2 regions of the Microbispora sp. H10830 genome follow, and region 1 is predicted to be linked to the other one. Evidence: riboswitches for the same ligand, from Rfam matches in the RefSeq annotation. Region 1 holds a riboswitch; the other holds the start of a gene.
What was found. Region 1 has a riboswitch for cyclic di-AMP ahead of HHX35_RS37320 (glycoside hydrolase family 25 protein). Riboswitches for the same ligand answer to the same signal wherever they lie in the genome.
Positions count from the first base shown of each region.

Region 1 (3,857 bases):
GTCGCGCTCGCCTGCTACGGCCTGATCTCGTACGCCGGGCTCGTGGCCATGGGAGCAACGCTCACACTGCCCGGCCTGGCCGGGTTCGTCCTGGCGATCGGCATGGCGGTGGACGCCAACGTGCTGGTTTTCGAACGGGCCAGGGAGGAGTACGGCGAGGCGCCCCGCCGGGGCCTCAAGGCGGCCCTCGACCGGGGCTTCAAGAACGCCTGGAGCGCGATCGCCGACTCCAACATCACCACCCTGCTCGCCGCGGGGCTGCTGTTCTGGCTCGCCTCCGGGCCGGTGAAGGGCTTCGGCGTGACACTGGCGATCGGCGTGCTCGCCTCGCTGGTCTCGGCGATGCTGATCACCCGGGTGCTCACCGCCGCCCTGATCGACAGGATCGGCCCCCGGGCGTCCGGCATCGGCTCTGTCGGCCGGGTCAGGACCTGGCTGACCCGGCGCGACCCGGACCTGATGCGCGGCAGGCGGCTGTGGCTCGCCGTCGCGGCCGGGCTGCTCGTGCTGGCGGGCGCCGGACTGGTCACCCGCGGGCTCGACTACGGCGTCGAGTTCACCGGCGGCCGGATCGTGGAGTTCGGCACGAGCAGGCCGGTCGACGTCGCCACGGCGAGGCAGGCGGTGGCGGACGCCGGGTTCCCCTCGGCCGTCGTGCAGCGGTCGGACGACGCGATCTCGGTGCGCACCGGGCAGATCAGCGCCGACGACGTGGTCCGTATGGAGGAGGCGCTCGACCGGCGCGTGGGCGAGGTCGCCAAGCAGCGTGACGAGCTCATCGGGCCGAGCCTCGGCGAGGAACTGCGCCGCAACGCACTCATCGCGCTCGGCGTCGCGCTCGCCGCGCAGCTCGTCTACCTGGCGTTCCGGTTCCGGTGGACGTTCGGCACGGCGGCGGTGGCGGCGCTGTTCGTGGACGCGGCCGTCGTCGTCGGAGCGTTCGCCTGGATGGGCAAGCCGATCGACGGAGTGTTCCTGGCCGCGATGCTCACGATCATCGGCTATTCGGTCAACGACAAGGTCGTGCTCTTCGACCGGGTGCGCGAGCTGTGGCCGGTGCGGCGCGGGGAGCCGTTCGGCCGGGTGGTGAACACCGCGATCCTGCAGACCGTGCCGCGCACCGTCAACACCGGGCTCGGTGCGCTGTTCATCCTGGCGGCGCTGGCGGTGTTCGGCGGCGACTCGCTGCGCGACTTCGCGGTCGCCCTGCTGATCGGCATCATCGTGGGGACGCTGTCGTCGTCGTTCGTGGCCGGGCCGGCGGCGATCGCGCTGGAGAGGCGCAACTCCCAGCCGCCCCCGGTCCCCGCCGCCCCGCGTGCCAGGCCCGCGCGGCGCGACGGCTCCGGCGCGGTGGTCTGACCGATCCGGTCGGCCGCCATGGGCCCAGGGGCGGGACGTCCCGCCCCTGGGCCCGCGCGGTCACGGCCGTCCGAGCGCGCGCAACTGGGCGGGCGTCAGCGCGGAGACGTTCTGGTCGATGGGCGAGTCGGTGTACTGGTGGATCGCCCAGGACTTCCAGTCGGCGGGCGGCGTGATGTCGCCCGGGGCCTTGCTGTAGTGGGCCACCCACAGGGGGTACTGGCCGAGGCCGCTGCCGTACTTCTCGGCGAAGTTCCAGCCGCTGTAGAACATCGGCCTGGTGCCGGTCTTGGCCGTCACGTACTCCAGCCAGGTCTTGGCCCACTTGTTGACCTGCTCGACGGACTCGCCGTCGGTGGCCTCCAGGTCGAGGACCAGGATGTCGCCGGGCTTGCTCGGCTGCGAGTTCACCACCTCGAGGAAGTGGTCCGCCTCGGCGATGGGGTCGTTGGAGGGATGGCCGAAGTGGTAGACGCCGCGGACGATGCCCTTCTTGGCCAGTTCCCGCCAGTGGCGGGGGAAGGACGAGTCGACCCAGGAGGTCCCCTCGGTGGCCTTGATGAAGCCGAACTGCGCGCGGCTGTTCATCCAGTCGTGGTCGGCCTCGTAGCCGGAGACGTCCTGGCCGTACGTGTGCGGGTTCGCGTAGGCCGGGGCGGGCAGGACGACGGCCGCCGTGACGGTGGCGGTGGCGGCCGAGACCGCGAGGGTCGCCGCCGCGAGGGCGGAGCGCAGGCGCCGGCGGGAGGGCCGGCTCCCGAGGGAGAGCCGATGGGTGGACATGACGGGGTTGACTCCTTGCTTCCATGCCGCCTACCGGGTTAGCTGACGGGTTCGGGCAGGAAGTGCCCTACGGGCGCATCTGGGGGCTGCGCACCGATTCACCCCGAAGAGAGAGTGGGTCCCCGGCTCCACATGACGTGGATTCGGCGGCCGCGCGATCACCGCGCGGTCCGGGCAACGACACGGCAAGGGAAATGGCGGTGGAAGTATGGCCGGTACCCATGCCGTGTGCCCTAAAGGTACACACACCACCAGAATGGTGTAAACAGGACAAAACGCGTCTTTACCTGGGCCGTTGCCGCCTCGGGCCGCCCCGCCGCCCGGGACGGCGGCGCGCGACCGAATCCCCACGAAGTAAGGGCTGTGATTACCAACGGTAAGTAGTCACTCTCTTACGCAGTGTGAAAGGGTCGTCGCCGAGGGGGTCCGGAGACCCCGCGACGGTCTCGGAAAGGGTTTGCATGGGAGTCTTCCGCCGCGTCCTCGCCGCCCGCGCAGCAGCTCTCACGGCCGGGTGAGAGGCATCCCTCGTCACGTGGCGTGCGTCATGGACGGGAACGGCCGGTGGGCCGCGCAGCGGTCGCTGCCCCGCACCGAGGGGCATCGGGCGGCCGAGACCGCGGTGATCGATGTCATCGAGGCGGCGCACACGGCCGGCGTCGAGTGGTTGAGCCTGTACGCCTTCTCCACCGAGAACTGGCGGCGCCCGGCCGCCGAGGTCGACATCCTGCTGCGGCTGGTGCGGCGCGCCATCCGCAAACACGCCCTGTCACTGCACACACGCGGGATCCGCTGCCGGTTCCTCGGGGTCACCGACCCGCGGATCCCGCCCGCGCTGGCCCGGGACATCGCCGACCTGATGGCGCTGACCCGCGACAACCGCCGGATGACGTTGACGGTCGCCTTCGACCACGGCGGCCGCCGCGACATCGTCGAGGCCGCCCGGTCGCTGATCCGCGACGGGGTGCCGGCCGAGCAGGTCACCGAGGAGAGTTTCGCCCGCCGTCTGCCCCACCCCGACATGCCCGAGGTGGACCTCGTCATCCGCACCTCCGGAGAACAGCGGATCTCCAACTTCATGCTCTGGCAGGTGGCGTACGCCGAATGGGTCTTCCCCCGGGTGCTGTGGCCGGACTTCCGGGCCGGGCACTTCTGGGAATGCCTGGAGGTCTACCGACGGCGCGACCGCCGGTTCGGCGCCGTACAGGCACCGGCCCCGAGAGGAAAGGGATGTCAATGAGCGACGCCGCAGCCGCCGGAACCGACGCCGATCCGCTCGGCCCGGGATCGATGCTCTACCAGTTGACCCGCCAGACGCGCTGGGGGCTGGTGGCGACCCGGGCCATCGTCCTGGAGGCCGCGCACCCGCAGATCGGCGCCGCGCTGATCACCAACTCGACCTTCGTCGCGCACCCGTGGCGTCGGCTGCGCAACACCGTGCTCAGCGCACAGCGGATGGTCGACCCCGACATACGCGTGCGGCAGCGGGAGGCGGCCCGGCTCAACCGCCTGCACGCGCGCATCACCGGCACCGACGCCGAGGGCCGCCCGTTCAACGCCGCGGATTCCGAGGCGCGCGCCTGGGTGGTGGCGACGCTGTTCGAGTCCGCGGTCACGATGTGCCGGTTGAGCGGCGAGTCCCTCGACGGCCCCGCCTTGGACCGGCTGTACGCCGAGTTCCAGTCGTTCCTCGCCCTGATGGACCCCTACGG
Region 1 is NZ_JABBWX010000021.1:93,360-97,216, reverse strand. Features, by position in the region: gene secD (protein translocase subunit SecD) at 1-1,362, shown strand, start outside; gene HHX35_RS37320 (glycoside hydrolase family 25 protein) at 1,423-2,145, opposite strand; cyclic di-AMP (ydaO/yuaA leader) riboswitch at 2,158-2,304, opposite strand; gene uppS (polyprenyl diphosphate synthase) at 2,660-3,385, shown strand; gene HHX35_RS37310 (oxygenase MpaB family protein) at 3,382-3,857, shown strand, end outside.

Region 2 (3,857 bases), on a different contig from region 1:
GCGAGCGAGCGCCCTGTACCGGCACTACCCCAGCAAGCAGGCCCTGCTGGACGCCATAGTCACGCACCTGGTCAGTCCAGCGGACGACGTCGTTCCGCCCTCCGACGCCCCCTGGGACGAGCTGTTGCGCGGCGTGGCGTCCGGCGTGCGCGAGGTCATGCTGGCCCACCGCGACGGCGCCCGCCTCATATCCGGCTTCCACCACCCGGGCGACGAGGCCGTCACCACCTTCAGGCGTCTCATCGCCGCCCTGATCGCCGCGGGTGTCCCGGCCGGCACGGCCACCGTCGCCGTGGACACGGCCCTGGCCTACGTCAACGGCTACACGATCGAGGAACAGGCCCGCAAGACCGGAGTCGACAGCTGGCCCAGAGAGCGCAGGGACCGTGCCTTCCACGACGGCCTCGAATTGATCATCGCCGGTGCCAGAGGAACTCTGCCGTCTTGACGTCGGCTCCGGCCGGGCCGCCCCGCCACCCGCCGTCTACGAACCACTCCTCGCGGGCGCGGATGGTCCTGGCGTGGCGGACCAGCCCGCCGCCGTCGGGCTAGAAGCCGGCGGTCATCACCGGCAGTATCGGCGACATCGTGGGTGCCTGACCTTTCCGGGCCGTCCACCGTCGCCCACGGGGTGTCCACCATCGTCCGCGAGCGTTGTCAGGCAGTTCGCCACGGAGAGACGCTCCGCCGGCGGCTTGCCGGACCGAGGTCACGTCCGTCACAAACCTCGATGTCCGTGATCGTCGTCGCGGTGGGGTCCAAGCTCAGCCAGATGACGTCTTCGCCGTTGCGTTCCAACTGCACCACCCAGCAACCTGAGGAACCTCGCGGGGCCGTCAAGAGGTTGGTGCACGTGGACCTGCAGGTGCACACGCCGTAGAACAGCAGGTCCTCGACCGTGTCGGCAAGAGGGTCGTTCTCGTCCTCCCGCAGCAGAGAGATGATCTCAGCGGTGAGGTCGGGAAACACATCCGCCAGGCGGGGATGTTGTCCGGCAGTCATGGGCTGCACGCTACACAAACGGGCATCTCGCTTATAGGCAACGGCAACAGTTGCTTGATCTGGAGTGATTGTCGAATTCTGTGGATCGCGGGTGATTCAAAAGGCTCGAAGCCATTGATCGAGGACGGCGAAGTCTTCGTCGGCGAGTCCCCTGTATGACTCCACGTGGTGAAGGAGAGCCCGACCGCTGTGGTGTACGGAGACCCACTCCCTATCGGCGTTGGTGATCTCATCGTCGACCCAGGCGAACGGGCGTCCGCCCGCCCAGTTCACGAGGGTGCGGGTCTTCCAGCAGAGCCCGAACCATTGGTCCTCACGTTTGTGCTGGTCGATTGGCTCCGGCCAGCTCACGACAGGCAGTCGCGGCAGCCCGATCCGGGGTGCTATCTCGGCATTCGCCTCCTCTTCCCAGGTTGTCGCCCAGACGAGTTCGCAGGGCAGCGCTGCCAGCCGACTCCCCACCTCGGAGGTGAGCCGCGCCAAGCGCGAGTCCGGTGTAGTGCCCCGAGGTGCGCGTTGCGGGCCCTCGCCGAAGGGGAGAAGCGGCCCGTCGACGTCGAGGAAGAGCAGTGGGCGTTCAGCGTGATCGGTCATGCTGCCCCGACCTCGCTCACGTTCGGCAAGGACGCCGCGTTCGAAGATGTCGAGACCAAACATGCAGGCAGGCGGCTTGCGGGTCTAGTACATCGAGATGTGCACGTGGTCGTAGTGATTGGCGGTGATTCCGCCGCGGTCGGACATGGTCCGCCAGCCCGGATGGCCGAGGTTGTAGATGCGCTGCTGCCAGATCACGTACATCACGCCCAGCTTCGGCCCGTTCTTGATGGCCCAGGCGGCCAGGCTGTCGCCGAGCGCCTTCATCTCGGGCGAGGGCATGGCGCCGCCCGAGCTCATCATGAAGTCGCAGGCGCGCCCGAGGGGGTGCTCGCCGCTGTTCTCCGCGCGGTAGCAGCCGACCGGAAACCGCAGGTCGAAGTTCTTTTCGACCTCGCCGCGGGTGAGCCGCATCCGGGGCGTGATGTTGTCGGAGCCGCTGGGCAGCTCCGGCGCCCACGACCCGCCCGCGCGCTTTCCCGGCGCGATCGGGATCAGCGCGTCGAGTTTGTCCTTGATCTCGTCGATGAGATCCTCGGCGTCCTCGCGCTGTCCGGCGACCTCGACGGCCTGCGTCTTCAGCTGTCCGGTCAGCGTCTTGGCGGCGTCCGCGGCCCGCTGCCGTTCGGCGCGGACCTGGTCGAAGTGTGCGAGCCTGGCGGCCTGCTCCTCCTTGAGCTGGTAGTTCAGCGCGGCGGTGTTCATGTCGGGCAGCGCCATCGCGCTCTCGGTCTGGTAGCGCAGCCCGGCCAGCTGCCGTACGGCGTCGCTGGCGGCCTCGTAGTCGGCCTCCGCCTTGGCCAGCCGGCCTCGGGCCGCCTTCTCCTCCACGCGGGCCTTGGCGAGGGCGACGCGTTTGGCGTTGTAGTCGCCGATCAACCGGTCGACCTTCTTCCGCAGGTCCGACAGCTCCTTCTTGAGCTGCTTCTCCGTCGGTTTGGGGTCGGCGGCACCGGGCGCGGCCGTGCCGAACACGAGGACGGCGGAGGCGAGCACGCCGACAGCCAGGGGGAACGCGCGGGGCAGAGCCCACTCCTCTCCATCTGCCGACCGGGTTAGCTGACGGGTTCGGGCTGGAGGAGCCCGGGCAGGCCACTGCCTTGACCCCAGGTGCGTGATTGGGTCCCCGGCTCCCGGGCGGGGCGCCCGGGATTAGGCGTACCGGTTGTGACGGCCGGTGTCAGGGATACTAGTGGTAAAGAAACCGTGGCTGCCACCAAAGTCGCAACCAACCGGAGATCAAGCCGTTATCGCTTCGCGAAGCATCCGGGCGGCCTCCTCAGGCAGCACGTCGTTGACGAACGCGCCCATGGCCGACTCCGACCCGGCCAGGTACTTCAGCTTGTTCGGCGCGCGCCGGATCGTGAAGAGCTGCAGGTGGAGGTAGGCGAGGTCGCGCCGGTAGGCGACCGGGGCCTGGTGCCAGGCCGCGACGTACGGCATGACGACGCCGAACAGCCCGTCCAGGCGGCGCAGCACCTCGATGTAGAGCGGCGCGAATGCGGCCCGTTCCTCGGGCGACAGCGCGGGGATGTCGGGCACCTGACGGTGCGGGTAGACGTGCACCTCGAACGGGTAGCGCGCGGCGGCCGGGACGAAGGCCGTCCAGTGCTCGTTGGCGGCCACCACCCGGGGGCCCCTCCGCTCCGCGGCCAGGACGTCCGCGAACAGGTTGCCGCCCTGATGGCGGGCGGCGGCGTCCAGCATCTGCCGCGTACGCGGCGTGACGTACGGATAGGCGTAGATCTGGCCGTGGGGGTGCGGCAGCGTGATGCCGATCTCGGCGCCGCGGTTCTCGAAGCAGAAGACCTGCTCCACGCCGGGCAGCGAGGACAGCTCGGCCGTACGGTCGGCCCACGCCTCGACGACCAGCTCGGCCTGCTCGTCGCTCAGTGAACCGAACGACGCGTCGTGGTCGGAGGTGAAGCAGACGACCTCACAGCGCCCGATCCCCGGCCGCACCTCGCTCAGCCCGCCCACCTGCTCGTACGCACCTGTGTTGAAGCTGAACGACGGGAAGCGGTTCTCGAACACCGCCACCTCGTACGGCGAGGGGATCTCCGAGCCGGGATGACCCGGGCAGAGCGGGCACTCATCGGCGGACGGCAGGTGGGTGCGCGTCTGGCGGTGCCGGGCCACGGCCACCCACTCGTCCATCAGGGGGTCGTAGCGCAACTCGGAGGCGAGCGGACGCGGCGGCAGGTCCCTGGCGTCGATGGCGCTGTGGTCGGCGTCGTCGCGCCGGTCGAAATAGATCAGCT
Region 2 is NZ_JABBWX010000007.1:19,634-23,490, reverse strand. Features, by position in the region: gene HHX35_RS18930 (TetR/AcrR family transcriptional regulator C-terminal domain-containing protein) at 1-448, shown strand, start outside; gene HHX35_RS18925 (hypothetical protein) at 658-1,002, opposite strand; gene HHX35_RS18920 (HAD domain-containing protein) at 1,099-1,659, opposite strand; gene HHX35_RS18915 (hypothetical protein) at 1,681-2,592, opposite strand; cyclic di-AMP (ydaO/yuaA leader) riboswitch at 2,627-2,765, opposite strand; gene galT (galactose-1-phosphate uridylyltransferase) at 2,836-3,857, opposite strand, start outside.
Region 2: linked by a shared signal. The riboswitch ahead of HHX35_RS18915 (hypothetical protein) and the one ahead of HHX35_RS37320 (glycoside hydrolase family 25 protein) in region 1 are both predicted to bind cyclic di-AMP.